3 regions of the Paenibacillus yonginensis genome follow, and region 2 is predicted to be linked to each of the others. Evidence: predicted binding sites of a transcription regulator. Region 2 holds the regulator's gene; each other region holds the start of a gene.
What was found. Region 2 encodes NrdR, which represses ribonucleotide reductase genes. Its sites were predicted from a motif close to AACACNATATATNGTGTT; they were not measured.
Positions count from the first base shown of each region.

Region 1 (5,588 bases), 520 kb from region 2:
CAGCATGCCGGCCACCCGCTCCGCCAAAGCGCGGTCCACGGGCACGACCGCGCTGCCAAAGCCCAGCTCGTCCAGGCTGCTGAAGCCCTCCGGCGTCTCCGCGCCGAGGTCGGCTGCAGCAATCTCGCTGGACACAACCAGCGAGCCGATCTCCGCCCGGCCCGCATAACCGCCGGCGATGCCGGCGCTCACGACGAGGCTGTAGCGGCCGCTCCCTGCGGCCAGCAGCCTCGTCGTGCTGATGGCGGCCTGGACCGGTCCTACGCCGGCCAGGGCCACCTCAAAACGGCCGTCTCCGCCCATACCGCGCAGCACCGCTTCCGCTTCCGCCTCGACGGCGGTCATAACCAATATTTTATGGTTCTCATTATGGTGAAATTGGGACATCTCGGCACAAACTCCTGTCTTTCATTCATGTTCTCGGACTCAACCTCATAGAATCTATTATAGCGCTCGGCCGCTTGGCGGAACAAGCATGACGCGCTGCTGCATGGTTGGACGGACTGCGGGAAATGCCGCTGAAATCGCGGCTAATCTAGCATTTTTTATCTTAAATTTTGTTTTATATTTTTATTTTTGCTATAAAGGGATTAACCTAATACGAGAATTGGAGGGAAGGCATCCATGCTTAGAAAATGCACATTGTGGATGATGCTCGTCTCCTGTCTGCTGCTGGCGGTGCTGCCGGGATGGTCGGCAGCTGCCGCTGCCGCTTCATCAGAGGTTTCGCCAAAGGTTTCGCCAGCGCCAGCCAAGGCTGTTGCATCATCCGCCGCATCCACCGCCCTGCTGGGGCTTAATGATGAGCTGACGGACCTGCTCCCGGTCTTTAAATCCGGCAACTATTATGTGCCTGTGCGCGAGGCCGCGCAGCTGTTTGGCCTCAAGCTTACGGGCACGCCGCAGGAAATTTCGCTGACCTCGGCGGGCGGATTCGTTCTTCTGCTGAAGGCTGAAGAAGGGCAGGCGGTGAAGCCGGACGGAACGACGGTACAAACCTCTCTCTTTGTAGAGAACGGTTCGACCCGCGTGCAGCTGGGGCTGCTGGCCAGATCTTTTGGTTATCCGATCACCTATCAGGCAGACAAGCTGCTGCTTCGGGTAGTGACGACCCAGGGAGCCCTGGATAATGACAAGTTTGATGCCGCCCACAAATCCGAAATCGACAGCCACCTCAAGGCGGTCAAGGAAGCGGAGCGGCAGGCCAAACCGGCTCCCCCGAAACCTGCCGGCAGACCGTCCGGCAAAACCATCTATTTGACCTTTGATGACGGTCCAAGCGCCCATACGGGGCAGCTGCTGGATATTCTGGACCGATATGAGGTCAAAGCCACCTTTTTTATGCTCGGCAATCATATCAGCTCTTATTCCGATTCGGTGAAACGGATGGTCCAAGAAGGGGATTCGGTCGGGCTGCACGGCATGACCCATCAGAAAGATCTGTTCTACAAGACGCCGGAGGCCGCGCTTCAGGAGATGAACGACGATAATGAAAGACTTTACAAAGCCGCCGGCGTTAAATCGGTGCTGATCCGTCCTCCATACGGCAGCAAACCGTATTTTAAGGAGGACTTCCGGGATAAGGTGCTGGGAGCGGGTTATCATCTGTGGGACTGGAACGTCGATTCCCAGGACTGGAAGTTTAAAGCGGATACGGCTTCAACCTATGCGAATGTCATGAAGCAGGTGAAAGCCGTATCCGCCCGCAAGACGGCTCCCGTCGTGCTGATGCACGACCTGCCGACCACGATTCAGATTCTGCCGAAGATTCTTGCCGAGCTTAAGAAAGAAGGTTATGCATTTGCGGTCATTACGCCCGAGCTGAAGCCCGTGAATTTCTGGAACGACGAGCGGTAGCGGATCGCTTTTGCTGGTTAGGCGCATTCGGCCTATTGATGATCTTTGGCAGTCCGGGAATCCCGTGCCGGCCCTTGCAGCAGACAGGTTCTGCCAGGGGCTGGCTTTTTCGCTGAAAAAGGATATATTTATAGGCAGAGAACAGGTACGACTGGTACGATTACCAATCCAGAATCTTTGAAAAGCAGGTGAACCGATGTCGAGAATGGATGAGCAGGGCCGGGTTACGCTGGATGAGATCGATCGCAAAATCATCAAGGAGCTGAACAGCAACGGCCGGATTTCTTATACGGATTTGGGCAAGGAAATCGGGTTGTCCCGTGTAGCGGTGCAGACCCGCATTAATGCATTAATGGAGGAAGGCGTTATTGAACGCTTTACAGCCGTCATAAATCCTGAGAAAATAGGTATTTCCGTATCGGCTTTTTTTAATGTCGAAGTAGAGCCTAAATATTTGCAGCGGGTGGCGGAAGCGCTGGCCGAGGAGCCGGTCGTAACGAGTCTGTACCATATGACCGGGCCGTCCAAGCTGCATATGCATGCGTTGTTCACGGACAACAAAGAGATGGAAGAGTTCATGAAAGAGAAGCTGTACATTCTTCCGGGTATCACCAGTGTTGATTCCCAGGTTCTTATAACCCGTTACAAGAGCCGGATGGGCATGAGGCTGTAACGGTAATCGTAACGGTAACGTTCAGGCCAGGACGCAGATACAGAAGAAGCAGAGGCCTTACCCTGCAGGAGCAGAAGGGGGGACAAGCATGAGCAGTCATGAGAACCAAGGCGGCACGGGCTCCGGAGGCGTGCCGGATCATCTGGACAGCGGCCTTCAGATTGTATTTGTCGGCTTCAACCCGAGTTTGATTTCCGGAGAAACCGGACACCATTACGCCAATCCCCGGAACAACTTCTGGCGTATCCTGCACCAGTCGGGGCTGACGCCGCGGCTGTATGACCCGTCCGAGGACGGCGAGCTGCTGAAGCTGGGCTACGGGTTTACGAACATTGTGTCCAGGCCGACTAAAGGCATCGACGATTTAACGCGGGAGGACTACAAGGAAGGCCGCGAGATCCTGAAAGCGAAGCTGCTGCATTACCGGCCGCGGGTCGTCTGTTTCGTCGGCAAAGGCGTATATACGGAATACAGCAGGCGCAGCAAAGTGCAGTGGGGGTTTCAGCCCGAACCGTTTCTGGAGGGCATGCACGAATTTGTAGCCCCTTCTTTAAGCGGACTGGTGCGGATGCCGATGCAACAAATTGTGGGCATTTATGGAAAGCTGGCCGAGGTAATTTCTGAAAAAGATCCAACTTCATTTTCATAGTTTGGCAGGAAACGTTTTCAGGAGAAAGCGAACCGCTTTCTCTATTTTTTTTTGCGCTTCAAAAAATGGTCGGAAACCCAGTTAAGGAGCGGAATCTCGGCGGACGACCCCCTTATATCGGGCTTTTGGCAGGATTGACATCACTATATCTAGAGGTTAAATTTAATATCAGACTCTAGATATTGGGTTTTGGAGCTTGTGATTTGGTTTAATGACACAAGAGGACAAAATCCGCAGAGTAGCGCGACCGATAAGGGTGAAAGGATGATTCCGAGTGCTGATCGCCTATGATTCTAAGACAGGAAATGTTAAAAGATTTATCAACAAATTGAAAATGCAGGCAGTGCAAATCGACGAATCGATGACGATTGACGAACCCTTTGTACTGGTTACATATACGACTGGCTTCGGACAGGTTCCGGAGCGGGTCGCTTCTTTTCTGCAGCGCAACCATGACCGGCTGGTCGGGGTCGCGGCAAGCGGCAATCGCAACTGGGGAGACAGGTTCGCGAAGAGCGCGGACATTATTTCGGAGAAATACGATGTTCCGGTCATCAGCAAGTTTGAGCTGTCAGGGACGTTTGGAGATGCGGAACGATTTAAACAGGAGGTGAGCCGGTTTGCGGCATATTGAGCTTAACAACATGTTGATGAAGACGGGCGAAGACGGATTTTTCCAATTGGAGATGGACCGCGAGGCGGTTCGCGAATTTTTGGCGGATGTCGAGTCGAAGAGCCTGAAGTTTGAAAGCACGGCGGCTAAGGTCGCTTATATGATTCAGAACGATTATTATGAGGATTTCTATCAGAAATATACCCCGGACGAAGTTGAACGGGTTTACGATATTACGCACAGCTATAACTTCCAGTTCCAGTCTTACATGGCGGCTTCGAAGTTCTATACGGATTACGCGGTCAAAACAAACGACCGTTCCCAATACTTGGAGCATTATCCGGACCGGGTAGCGGCCGTAGCGCTGCACCTGGGACGCGGCAACGCGGAATCGGCCTGCACGCTGGCGCATTCCATGATGGAGCAGCGCCTGCAGCCGGCAACCCCAACGTTCCTGAACGCGGGCAAAAGCCGCCGCGGCGAGCTGGTCTCCTGCTTCCTGCTGGAGATGGACGACTCGCTGAACTCCATTAACTATGTGCTGAACACCTGCATGCAGCTGTCCAAAATCGGCGGCGGCGTAGCGGTGAACCTGTCCAAGCTGCGCGGGCGCGGCGAACCGATTAAAGGCGTGGAAGGCGCGGCCAAAGGCATTATGCCTGTCCTGAAGCTGATGGAGGATGCTTTCTCCTATGCCGACCAAATGGGACAACGCAAAGGCTCTGGCGCAGGCTACTACAACATTTTCGGCTGGGACGTTATCGAGTTCCTGGACAGCAAAAAGATCAACGCGGACGAAAGAACCCGCCTCAAAACGTTGTCCATCGGCCTGATCGTGCCGAACCGGTTCTACGAGCTGGCAAGAGACAATCAGCCGCTGCATGTATTCGGCCCTTACAGCGTCTACAAAGCCTATGGCGTACACCTGGACGACATGGACATGGACGAAATGTACGACAAGCTGCTGGCGGACGACCGTGTTAAAAAGAAAGCCGTCATGAACGCGCGCGACATGCTGACCAAAATCGCTATGGTTCAGCTGGAATCCGGTTATCCTTATATCATGAACAAAACAAATGCCAACAAAGGCCATGCCCTGAAGGGCATCGGACAGATCAAAATGTCCAACCTGTGCACGGAGATTTTCCAATTGCAGGAAACCTCCGAAATTAATGATTACGGCATGGAAGACCAAATCCGCCGCGACATCAGCTGCAACCTGGCTTCCCTGAACATCGTGAACGTCATGGAGTCGAAGAAAATCCGAGAATCCGTTCACGAAGGCATGATGGCTTTGACTTCCGTCAGCGACATGACCAACGTCGGGAACGCGCCGGGCGTAGCGAAAGCCAATCGCGAGATGCATTCCGTGGGACTTGGCGTGATGAACCTGCACGGCTATTTTGCGAAGAACAAAATTGCTTATGAAAGCGAAGAGGCCAAAGAATTTGCCCGCGCCTTCTTTATGGCCATGAACTACTATTCAATTGAAAAAAGCATGATGATCGCCGTGGAAACGGGCGAAACGTTTGCAGACTTCGAGAAATCGGAATACGCGAACGGGAATTATTTCGACCGTTACCTGGAAACGGACTATCGTCCGACCAGCGACCGGGTGAAAGCTTTGTTCGAAGGCCTCGAGCTTCCTGCTCCGCAGGATTGGGCCAAGCTCAAAGAAGCCGTAATGAAGAACGGCCTGTACCATGCTTACCGGATGGCCATTGCGCCAACGGCCAGCATTTCCTACATCCAGAATTCCACTTCCAGCGTCATGCCGATTGTGGAACAGATCGAAA
Region 1 is NZ_CP014167.1:253,761-259,348, forward strand. It holds gene AWM70_RS01090 (futalosine hydrolase) at 1-387, opposite strand, end outside; gene AWM70_RS22490 (polysaccharide deacetylase family protein) at 625-1,857, shown strand; gene AWM70_RS01100 (chromate efflux transcriptional regulator ChrS) at 2,054-2,530, shown strand; gene AWM70_RS01105 (mismatch-specific DNA-glycosylase) at 2,619-3,179, shown strand; gene nrdI (class Ib ribonucleoside-diphosphate reductase assembly flavoprotein NrdI) at 3,454-3,813, shown strand; gene nrdE (class 1b ribonucleoside-diphosphate reductase subunit alpha) at 3,800-5,588, shown strand, end outside.
Region 1: nrdI (class Ib ribonucleoside-diphosphate reductase assembly flavoprotein NrdI) is a predicted target of NrdR. The motif match lies at 3,351-3,368, and genes of this name have one in related genera.

Region 2 (5,588 bases):
ATACCCATGTGATTTTTCACTTCACGGATGGAACTGAACTTCGCTACCGTGATGTCCGCCAATTCGGGACGATGCATTTATTTGCGCCGGGAGAGGAATTTAGAAACAAACCGCTGCAGAAGCTTGGGCTTGAGCCTTTGGATGAGGGATTTACACTTGAAGCTTTAAGAAAGGTGCTTGCCGGCCGGAAGACAAAAATCAAGGTGGCTCTGCTGAATCAGGAATACATTGTAGGGCTTGGCAATATCTATGTGGATGAGGCTTTGTTCCGTGCCGGCATCCATCCGGAGCGCCCGGCGGATTCGTTAAGGGATGAAGAGTGGACAGCCCTGTATCAAAGCATTATTTCGACCTTGACCGAGGCTGTTGAAGCCGGCGGTTCATCCATCAAGTCCTATGTGAATGGACAAGGGGAGATGGGGATGTTTCAGCAGCAGCTGCAAATATATGGCCGGAAAAATGAGAGCTGCAGCCGCTGCGGCGGCGTGATTGAGAAATCGGTCGTCGGCGGGCGCGGCACCCATTATTGCCCGCGCTGCCAGCAGCTTTAGCTAGTATGATTTAATGAGGTGAGTGCAATTGAAGATCGGGCTGACAGGCGGAATAGCAACGGGGAAAAGCACGGTTTCCCGCATGCTGACCCGCCGGGGAGCGCTGTTGATTGATGCCGATGTTCTGGCCCGCGAGGTCATGGAACCCGGGCATCCGGTGCTGGAGGCCGTTGTGCAGCGTTTTGGAAAGGACATCCTGCTGCCGGACGGAACCTTGGATCGGAAGAAGCTGGGGACCCGTGTGTTCGAGAGCCCGGAAGAACGTCTTGCTCTGAATGCGATCACACATCCCGCGATTCGTGCGGAGACGAAGCGAAGAATAGAGGCGTATGAAGCCGAATATCCGGACAAGCTGGTAGTAGCCGACATTCCGCTGCTCTATGAATCCGGTCTGGATTCGCTTTATGAAACCATTATGGTCGTATATGTGCCGCGGGAGATCCAGCTTATGCGCCTGATGGAACGCGATGGTCTTGATGCACTCCAGGCTGAAGCCAGATTGTCCGCCCAGATGGACATTGAACAGAAGAGGACGATTGCCGATATCGTGATTGATAACAGCCAGGGACTTGAACAGACTGAAGCCCAGGTCGAAGCGTTCTGGAAAAGCTGTGGGTTGTCATGAAGTGGCTCCGTAAGAAAAGAGTGCTGCTGCTATTGTTCATGGGTTTTATCGTGTTGATCTTTATGAATACGCAGTGGCTCACTTTGTTTTATCCGATTTATTATAAGGATGATATTCGCAAGCACTCGGAGAAAAACCAGCTTGATCCGTTTATGGTTGCTGCTATTATCAAGGTTGAAACCAATTACAAACCAAGCAGGCAGTCCAGAAAAGGGGCGCTGGGCGTGATGCAAATTATGCCGGATACAGCGCAGTGGGTATTGGAGCAAGCCAAGCTGCCAAACGTATCCATGGACAGGATCAATAACGAAACCGGGACAAACATTGAAATTGGAACCTGGTATTTAAAGAGCTTGTCCGATCAGTTTGACGGGAATATGGTTGCGGTGATCGCAGCTTATAATGCGGGTCCTACGAGGGTGAAGAACTGGTTGAAGAGCGGAACATGGGACGGCACTGTGGAAACAACCAAAAACATCCCGCTAGGAGAAACCAGGCATTATGTGCAGCGGGTTGTTCATTATTATGAGCAGTATACCAGCATCTATAAGCAGTTCTAAACAAGAAAAACGCCGGAGAGAATGTAGAATTCTCCCCGGCGCTTCTTAGCTGCTTGTCAGTTCTTATTTGAATTGACCAGCCAATTGTTGTTCTGCCAGTGTTACAAGACGTTTAGTAATGTAACCCCCGATAGAACCGTTTTCGTAAGAAGTCAAGTTACCTGCATATCCATCTTGTGGAAAAGAAATGCCGAGTTCTTGAGCAATTTCATATTTCATTTGCTCGAGTGCGCCAGAAGCTTGTCGAACTACCAGGTTGTTGGAGTTACCGCTGTTGTTGTTTGCCATTGTCTTTTTCACCTCCTTGGGTTGGTAACTGTATTATGTGCCGTATTACGGAATCTACTCACAAAGTTTAAAATTTTCAGATGGAATTGTTATCCAGATAGGTGAAAACCTTGATTTGCTAAGAAAGGAGAGGGTATTTTGAAGTGTCCGTACTGCGATTATAATGGCACTAAGGTGCTGGATTCCCGGCCTGCGAATGAAAACCGCTCCATTCGCAGACGGCGGGAATGCGAGAAGTGCAACCGCCGATTTACGACTTTTGAGATGGTGGAGGAAACGCCGTTAATCGTAATCAAGAAGGGCGGCAGCCGCGAGGAATTCAGCCGGGAGAAGATGCTGCGCGGATTAATCCGCGCCTGTGAGAAACGCCCGGTGTCCGTGGAGCAGCTGGAGTCGATCGTCTCTGAGGTCGAAACGTCGCTGCGCAATACAGCGGTGGCTGAAGTGGAAAGCATGGAAATCGGCGAGCTTGTGATGGAGCATCTGTATCCGGTTGATGAAGTGGCTTACGTCCGGTTTGCCTCGGTATACCGCCAATTCAAGGATATCGATATGTTTATGCGGGAGCTGAAGGGATTGCTGTCTAAAGATACGGGCAGCGGAGAATAAAAAAATTTGATGGGCCCTGGAGAGATTCCTGGGCTCTTTTGGTGTTCCGGAATAATTGTCTGTACAAACAATCCGGTAATGAAGTACCATGTGAGAGGGCGTCCCGGAGTCCGGAGAGGGAGGACATTTTATTATGAAAGCTGCGATATTATTTGTGCTTGCGGGGGTGGCGGAAATCGGGGGCGGATATTTGATCTGGCTTTGGCTGCGCGACGGAAAAAGCTCGCTGTACGGCCTGTTTGGCGCGTTGCTGCTCATTGCCTATGGGATAGTCGCAACCTTGCAGTCTTTCTCGTCCTTTGGCCGCGTCTATGCGGCTTATGGAGGGATTTTTATCGTATTGTCCGTCCTGTGGGGATGGTGGGTGGACCGTAAAAATCCAGATGCTTATGACTGGGCAGGGATGATCATTTGTTTGATTGGGGCACTCGTGATGCTTGCGCCCCGCAAATGAGCAGAGGGTCCGGATTTTGAAGTGAAGAAGGAATTCACAATCATGAAGGAAACAAAATCAGTTTATGTAAATGTGGTCTTGTTGACCATTGGAGTCATTTCGATCGGATTGTCCTCCATTTTTATTAAATGGGCCACCGCGCCGGCTTCTGTACTCGGCATGTACAGGCTTTTTTTTACGCTGGTATTAATTACGCCGATGCTGCGCAAATTATCTTTGCGCGCCATATTTAAGGATCTATCCCGGAAGGAGCTGCTGCTTCTGCTGCTGGCGGGTGTTTTCCTTGGGCTGCATTTTCTGCTCTGGATGGAATCGCTTGCTCATACGTCCGTTGCCAGCTCCATGATCCTGTTGTCGCTCCAGCCTGTATTTATTATGCTGGGTTCTTTCTTTATGTTTAAGGAGCGGACAACCGGAGGAGGCGTGCTCGCTTTAAGCGTAGCGGTAATTGGATCGGCAGTAACGGCTTGGGGCGATGTGGGACTGTCCTCAGAGGCCATGTATGGTGATGTGCTCTCACTTCTTGGAGCCGTCACTTCTTCCCTTTACATGCTGACAGGGCAGAACCTGGTGCGCCGAATTCCGCCGATTGCTTACAGCTATATCGTGTTTGCTGTGGGCGGCATCGTGATGCTGATCTACAATTTGGCCAAGGGGGTTGTGTTATTCGATTACGACAGCAAAGAATGGGTTTTGTTCCTGCTGCTGGCTATCGTTCCTACAATCTTTGGGCAAATGCTGTTTAATCGTCTGCTGGGCTCGCTCGGGGCAACGACCATTTCCATGGTCATCGTGGCGGAACCGGCTGTAGCGATCCTGCTGGCTGCTTTCTTGCTGAATGAGAAGCTCACCCTTCTGCATGGCGTGGGAGGCGTATTGACTTTGGCCGGAATTGGTTTGTTTTTCTGGTTTAAACAGATGATGATTAAGCGGGGCCAAAAAAGTTTAAGGTAATTTTCAGCTTTCTATAAGGTTACATTAATCTAGGACGTGTATATTGAAATTACCCTCTTAATGATAAATTGGTTGACGGAGATCGGCTGGGTGGGGCCGGCCGATCTCTGATCAGCCGGATACAAGCTCGGCGCAGAATTCCCTTGGACATAGGGCGTGCCTTAAATATACAAGATATACAAGAGAAGATACATAATGAACATGATGGGCAAGACCTTGCGGAAGCAGGGTCTTTTGTTTTGTGCTATTAGGCCATGAGGATTGGCCTTTGGGCAGACGCGGAAATCCGCACTCACGGGCTTAAGCCTACAGCAAAATTTGAGGTGCTTCATATGGTATAGAGTAATCCACCAAGAGGAGGTCGTTAAAATGGGTGAAGTAGCAGGAGCAGGTTACGGCGTAGGCGGAGCATTTACTTCAACAGGTGCAATTTTGGTATTGTTTATTTTGCTGGTTATCATTTCCCGCGCTTGGCTGCTGTAATATCGGCTGAGCACTAAGGAAGAAGTGTCTTCTACCCCCTTGCTGCCCGAAGCAGCGAGGGGGTTTTTAGCGGAAGAAATAAATGACAAAAAAAGTTGACAAGCTTTTGACTCCCGTGATATTATCTATCTTGTCGCTGCTGAAGTTACTGAGTAACAAACAGCAACAATAATTATGCGGTTGTGGCGGAATTGGCAGACGCGCACGGTTCAGGTCCGTGTGGGCTAACCCCCCGTGGAGGTTCGAGTCCTCTCAACCGCATCCTTTAAAGAAAAGCCCGTGAGTTTCCTTTATGGAAGCTCACGGGCTTTTTTTAATTTTGAATCCGGGAGGCGGATCTTGGAACTGCGGATTTAATCAAACGTCAACTTGTACAAAGGAAAGAATTGAAATAAAGAAAAGCTATTCGCTACCTGTGGGACTGCCCCCTGTCTTTTCGGGCCATTTGTTGAGGGCTGTCCACAGATCGGATCATTAAAGGACATGAACGACTTCGGCATGCAAATACCTTTTGCTTTGTTCTCCGCATGTAAATCAATACGCGAAAAAGATTTAATAATAATTTAATAAATTCCTTATGACGGCTTAATTTCAATTATCAGCGGCCAAATCTATAATTCAATTACAGCAAATAACACACCAAAATTATAGGAAATGGGGAGTTTTTAAGATGAAAAAGCTTTGGATGGCAGGAGCAACAATGATGGTTACGGCGGCAGTGCTTGCCGGATGCGGTTCGGGAAAGGAGGCGGCGAATACGTCACCTGCAGCCTCAGCCGAGGTGCAGGCTTCAACGCCGGCAGCCTCAGCCGCGGCAGCAGTCGCTAAAACCGGGATGTTGAGCCCAATCGGCAAGGAAGTATCGCAAGGCAACATAGAAATCAAAGACGGAAAATTGATGCTCACCAACTTTAAAACCTCGGAAGGTCCGGATCTGCACATCTATTTGGCCAAGGGGCAGGACATAGCTACAGGAAAAAGCCTCGGTAAAATTGACCTGAAGCAATCGGAGCAAACCTTCGATCTGGCCGGCGCCGATCCGGAGGAATACGATTCCGTCGTCA
Region 2 is NZ_CP014167.1:775,330-780,917, forward strand. It holds gene mutM (DNA-formamidopyrimidine glycosylase) at 1-551, shown strand, start outside; gene coaE (dephospho-CoA kinase) at 580-1,176, shown strand; gene AWM70_RS03550 (lytic transglycosylase domain-containing protein) at 1,173-1,736, shown strand; gene AWM70_RS03555 (alpha/beta-type small acid-soluble spore protein) at 1,800-2,024, opposite strand; gene nrdR (transcriptional regulator NrdR) at 2,163-2,633, shown strand; gene AWM70_RS03565 (YnfA family protein) at 2,767-3,087, shown strand; gene AWM70_RS03570 (DMT family transporter) at 3,130-4,041, shown strand; gene AWM70_RS22535 (sporulation protein YjcZ) at 4,411-4,524, shown strand; tRNA gene AWM70_RS03575 (tRNA-Leu) at 4,701-4,785, shown strand; gene AWM70_RS03580 (DM13 domain-containing protein) at 5,195-5,588, shown strand, end outside.

Region 3 (5,588 bases), 1.1 Mb from region 2:
GACAGCGGCGGAGCAGGGCATATTCGGCTGCCAAAGGGTCCGCAGTAAGCTCCTCGTAGGTGTAGCCTGTATAAATCCAGGTGTTAACTTCCCCTGCCTGCTCGTAGAGCCGGTCAAGAAAGCTGCCGACTTCGGCAGCGGAGAAAAAGGGATCGCCGCCCAGCAGGCTGATGCCGCTAAGCAGCGGATTTCCGGCAATCTCGCTGATGATTTCGTTCTGCCTCTGCAAGGTAAACGGCTCCCCATAGTTGAAATTCCAGGTGGCCGGGCTGAAGCAGCCTTTGCACCGGTGCCGGCAGCCGCTGATGAAGATCGAAGCCCGCAGGCCTTCGCCTTCATTGATCGATTCCGGGTAATAGCCGCATAAATTCATGGCGTATGTTTGACCCGGTCCCGCACCTCGGCTTGCTTAGCACTGTTAAACCGGGTCTGGAAATCCCCGGTCAAATAACCGGTCACCCGGCGCAGGCGGCGGATGTGCACATCTTCCTCATGGCTGCCGCAGGACGGGCAGATGGAGCCGATAATGCCCTCATAACCGCAGGCCGAGCAGCGGTCGATCGGGTGGTTGATGCTGAAGTAGCTGACCTGCTGGGACAGCGCATACTGCACGATGCTCAGGAACGCGGCCGGATTGCTGCGGGCGTTGCCGTTCAGCTCGATATAGGAGATGGCCCCGGCATTGCACAGGTCATGGAAACGCGCTTCGAGCTCGATTTTCCGGGCGGCCTGGATTTCGTAATAAACCGGAATATGGAACGAATTCGTGTAATATTCCCGGTCAGTAATGCCGGGCAGAGAACCGTAATACTGGCGGTCGCGTTTCGTGAATTTGCCGGATAATCCTTCGGCGGGAGTAGCGAACAACGTGATGTTCAAATCGAGCTCATCGCTTTTTCGGTCGCAATAAGCTCTCATGTAAGAGATCAGCTGCAAGGCTTTCCCGTACACCTGCTCGTCTTCGCCGTGATGCCGGCCGTACAGGGCTTTCATACATTCGGCAACGCCGATGAAGCCCAGCGACAGGCTGCCGTGCTTCAGCAGATCGCCTACCGGTTCATCCGGAGCAAGCTGCTCGCCGCCTTCCCAGACGCCTTCCCGCATCATGAAGTCGGAGGCTTTCGCCTTCTGCCTACGCTGGATATCAAAGCGGTGCAACAGGCCGTCCAGCGCGATGTCCAGATAATGATCGAGGGCGTGGTAGAAGCCTTGTTCATCGGCTTTTTTTCGCTTGCCTAACGCGGTTCCGTATTCGATGCCCAGCTTGACCAGGTTCAAGGTGTTAAAGGACAAATTGCCTTTGCCGGACAGCTTGTTCCGTCCGAAGCGGTCGCTGAGCACCCGGGTCCGGCAGCCCATCGTCGCAAATTCGGAGTCCGGATCGGATGGGTTGTAATACTGCAGGTTCAGCGGCGCATCCAGGTTGGCGAAGTTCGGATACAGCCGTTTGGCCGAGCATTCGGCCGCTTTGAGGAACAGCGCGTAATTGGGATCTTTAGGCGACTGGTTGACGCCTTGCTTGCATTTGAAGATCTGAATGGGGAAGATCGGCGTCTCCCCGCTGCCCAGTCCCTGCATCGTTGTTGTGAGCAGGGCGTCGATGACCATTTGTCCCTCCGGCGATGTGCAGGTTCCATAGTTGATGCTTGTAAACGGAATTTGTCCGCCAGCGCGGCTGGACATCGTGTTCAGGTTGTGGATCAGGCTTTCCGCGCCCTGCAGCGTTTCGATTTCGGTCTCCTTCAGGGCATAACGGTAAGATTTCGGATAACGGAGCTGGAGCTCGAAGTTGGACATGCGGATATCCTCCGGCTGCACGCCGTCTTCCTCTTCGAAATAGGCTAACCCTTTGCGAAAATATTTGCTGAACGACTTGGCCACGTAAGGCGCGAGGTCGTGGTCGATTTTGCTGGCGGAGACGCCGCCGTATTGGGCATTTTGCTGGGATTGGAAAATAATCGCGACCAGCGCCATGGCCGTCATGATCGAATTCGGCGGTCTGACGCTGCCGTTTCCGGTGTTAAAGCCGCCGCCCAGCAGCTTGTCGAACGGAATGAAAATGCAGTTGGTTGTGCCGATTGCGTATTGGTCCAGATCATGGACATAGACATAGTTGTCCTCGATTGCCCGGACGACAGACTTCGGCATAATAAAATGTTTGGCATACCATTTGGCGTATTCACTGCCAAGCTTGCTCATTTTTCCGGAAAAGCTCTCTCCGTTAAGGTTCGCATTCTCCCGGATCAGATCCAGATCTTTGCTGTCGATGATGTCCTCTCCCACCGCGATCATTTCGCGCAGCAGATGTTCGTTCGCTTCGTAAGTAGGTTGAAGTAGTGCCATATTTGCTTGTATCTCCCTTCCGAAAATGGTTGTCAAATTCGCTCTATGCGCATATTGGCATATAAGGTTGAAATGCCCGGCTGCGGCCGGTTTATGTAAGATGCCGCAGGGTAGCGGCACTTTGGAATAAGAGCATGTGTGGTTAACTTTTCACACTGTCCACACTATATATCGTTGATTCCGAATGATCATACAACAACATCTAGTGTTCGGCAATGATAAATATGTCACAATAGACAGTTTGGAAGCCCGGACGTCCTGTCCTGACTGGTCCGCGGGCAAATGTGAATTTTTTGCAAATTGGATTGTGGAGATTTTGGTAATTTCGGACGGGGACTGTTACAATATAGGCGACAAACAACGAACGAAGGAGTGGTCAAACGTGGCAATTGCAGAGGTAACGGTGCTTCCGGTGGGGACAGGTTCGACGAGCTTGAGTGCTTACGTGGCGGACATGCAGCGGGTGCTGGAGAGCCAGGAGGGGGTTCAGTTCACCCTCACCTCCATGAGCACGATTATCGAAGGGCCGCTGGACAAAGTATTCACCGCTATTCAGGCTTTGCATGAATCGCCTTTTGCGCAGGGGGTACAGCGGGTGTCGACCTCGATCAAAATCGACGACCGCCGCGACAAAGAATCCTCCTCCGAGCAGAAGCTGCGTTCGGTCCGGGAGAAGCTGTAAAGCCGAAACACAAAGAAGCGGCATTGGATAGCGCAGAAGCTATTGTGGGAGAACGGGCAAGCGAGCAAGCAGGAGAAAAGGGGCGCTACCGGGAGAATAGGAAAGAAAACCGGGGATAAAATAAGTAAGAACCGGCTGCTTGCTGGCGTCCCGCTTTGTTTGTCCGTTGAAAATGGGATGCCTGAACTATATAATAATTTATACGGCTGTTCTAATTATGCTGGTGTAGCTCAGTTGGTAGAGCAACGCACTCGTAACGCGTAGGTCGGGGGTTCGAGCCCCTTCACCAGCATTCCATAAAGGCAGTCAGGACGCGGCTTTCCGGGATTTCGGAGGGCCGCGTTTTTTAGCGCGATAACATGCAGTCTGGATGCATACCACGTAATAAACTTTATCCAAAACTGGAAACCATTAAGCGGACTCCTGTAGCATAGTGTGTCTCTCTTTTTATCAAAATGAAGGGGAGAAAAAAATTACAACATCTATGGTGATGTAAGGAGGAGTTCCTTTGTATTTCTATAAAGAGGATTTAATCAATATTATTGTTCCGGACAAACCGGACCCGGAGGCGGCAAAGGTTCTTCAGGAAACACTCGGCGGCCGGTTCGGCGAGATGCGTACGATGATGCAGTTTTTCTTCCAAAGCAGCAATTTTCGGGGGAATGCTTTGCAATACCGGGATTTGATTAGAGGTGTGTTCCTGGAGGAAATCAGCCATGTTGAGCTGGTTCAGCACACGATTAATCAGCTGCTGACAGGCTCTGGGGAAGAACCGCCTGGAAATGGCGGCCCAAATGGGGCTCCGCTTCAGGAGGCCATTAAACATGCCAACCCTCACCATTTTATTATGGGAGCTCAAAGCTCTCTGCCGGTGGATGCTGCAGGCAATCCGTGGAACGGGAACTATGTATACAGTCATGGCAATCTGATCAGTGATTTGCTGGATAACCTGGTGCTTGAATCTACGGGGGTGCTGCAGAAATCCCGAATTTATGAGATGAGCTCCAATAAGACCTTCCGGGAAACCCTCGCCTTTCTGATCGTCCGTGACAATGCGCATCAAAATGCGTTTGCCAAGGCGCTTGAAACGCTTGGAGTAGAGTGGGGCAAACTGTTCCCTGTGCCTAACTATGACATTAACAAATACCCCGAATGCCAGAAGTATGTGGATATGGGCTTTCATAATGCGCAGTTTAATTTCCGGCTTGATCAGACGCGCATCGGGGAGATCTTCAGCGGGCAAACGCCGAGCCGTAACGGCGGCACCTTGAAGGTGATTGATCCTCCGCAAGGGTTTCCGGTTCCCGTCATGCCTGAAATGCCTAACGAACACAGCCCGGGATTATACGATCTTAACGCTTAATCCAGGGAGTATCCCTATTACAAACATGAAAAATAAAAAGCCCGTCTGACCTGATCAGGTTAGGCGGGCTGTTTCAATTTGACACTTACTGATTCGGCACTTATAACCGATTTGCTTGCCAGAAATTACGAACGCTCCGAACTTCTTCTGCGGAGTCCGGCCAAGCCGAGTAATCCCAGAAGTCCGAGCCAACCCCAATCGGTATGGTTATTACCGTCCGTTGCATAGGTTCTGACATTATTGGCTTGCATATGGCCATTTGTGTTGTTGGCGTTGACGGTGTCATTTGTTCCGTAAGCAGCGGCAGGAATAGCCATTAAGGCAGATACTACTGCGGCTAACAGCAGGGCTGTTAATTTCTTTTTCACCAAGATTCACCTCCAATGTTTGTGTCACCCATAACTTTTGCTAATGAATGCTGTTATATACATTGGATTTGAGGAATTTGGAGCAGATACTCTTCTTCTAATTGCCTTTAACCAAAAGCACCGCGAAAATCATCGACAATAAAAGAACAACCACCAGACTGATCAACTGAACGATATTATCGTACGGGGAGGGAAGATTAACGTAATTAAAGATCCAATTTCTCAGCACATAGAAGAATAGCTGGAACAACCCCCAGAAGACCAACGCTAAAAGGAGACTTCTTTTAAATTTTTTTATAAGTCACCGCATTTCGGACCGCTGACGCCAAGCGGATGATGCCCGGTTCAATGTCATACGCACCAGGACGGGCGTATGTGAGCCGCATGTATCCAGCTTCGGCGCCGTACACGCTGCCGGGTACAAAAGCGACGCCCTGCCGGAGCGCTTCGTCCAGCAGCCGGCTGTCGGTTACTTCGGGCACAATTTTGCACCATAAATGCAGGCCGCCCTGCGGCACGGTGAATTCAACCAGATCGCCGAGATGTTTGCGCAGCGCTTCGGCCGCCTTATCCCGTTTCCGGATAAGCTCCTGCCGCAGCTTATCCATATGCGGATCGAAATACCGCGACTCCATGAACTCGGCGGCAATTTGCTGGGGGATTACACTGAAGCCAAGATCCATCTGCCGCCTGGCGTCGGCCAGCCGCTTGATGACGGAAGACGGGGCCACGATCCAGCCGATCCGCAGGCCGGAGGCGGCGATTTTGGAGAAGGAGCCGATATACAGCGTGTTCACCGCGTCCGATTCCGCTTTTAAGGGGGCCGGTGAGT
Region 3 is NZ_CP014167.1:4,672,179-4,677,766, forward strand. It holds gene nrdG (anaerobic ribonucleoside-triphosphate reductase activating protein) at 1-373, opposite strand, end outside; gene AWM70_RS21125 (anaerobic ribonucleoside triphosphate reductase) at 370-2,343, opposite strand; gene AWM70_RS21130 (MTH1187 family thiamine-binding protein) at 2,726-3,025, shown strand; tRNA gene AWM70_RS21135 (tRNA-Thr) at 3,245-3,317, shown strand; gene AWM70_RS21140 (manganese catalase family protein) at 3,534-4,388, shown strand; gene AWM70_RS21145 (WGxxGxxG family protein) at 4,514-4,756, opposite strand; gene pdxR (MocR-like pyridoxine biosynthesis transcription factor PdxR) at 5,041-5,588, opposite strand, start outside.
Region 3: AWM70_RS21125 (anaerobic ribonucleoside triphosphate reductase) is a predicted target of NrdR. The motif match lies at 2,536-2,553, and genes of this name have one in related genera.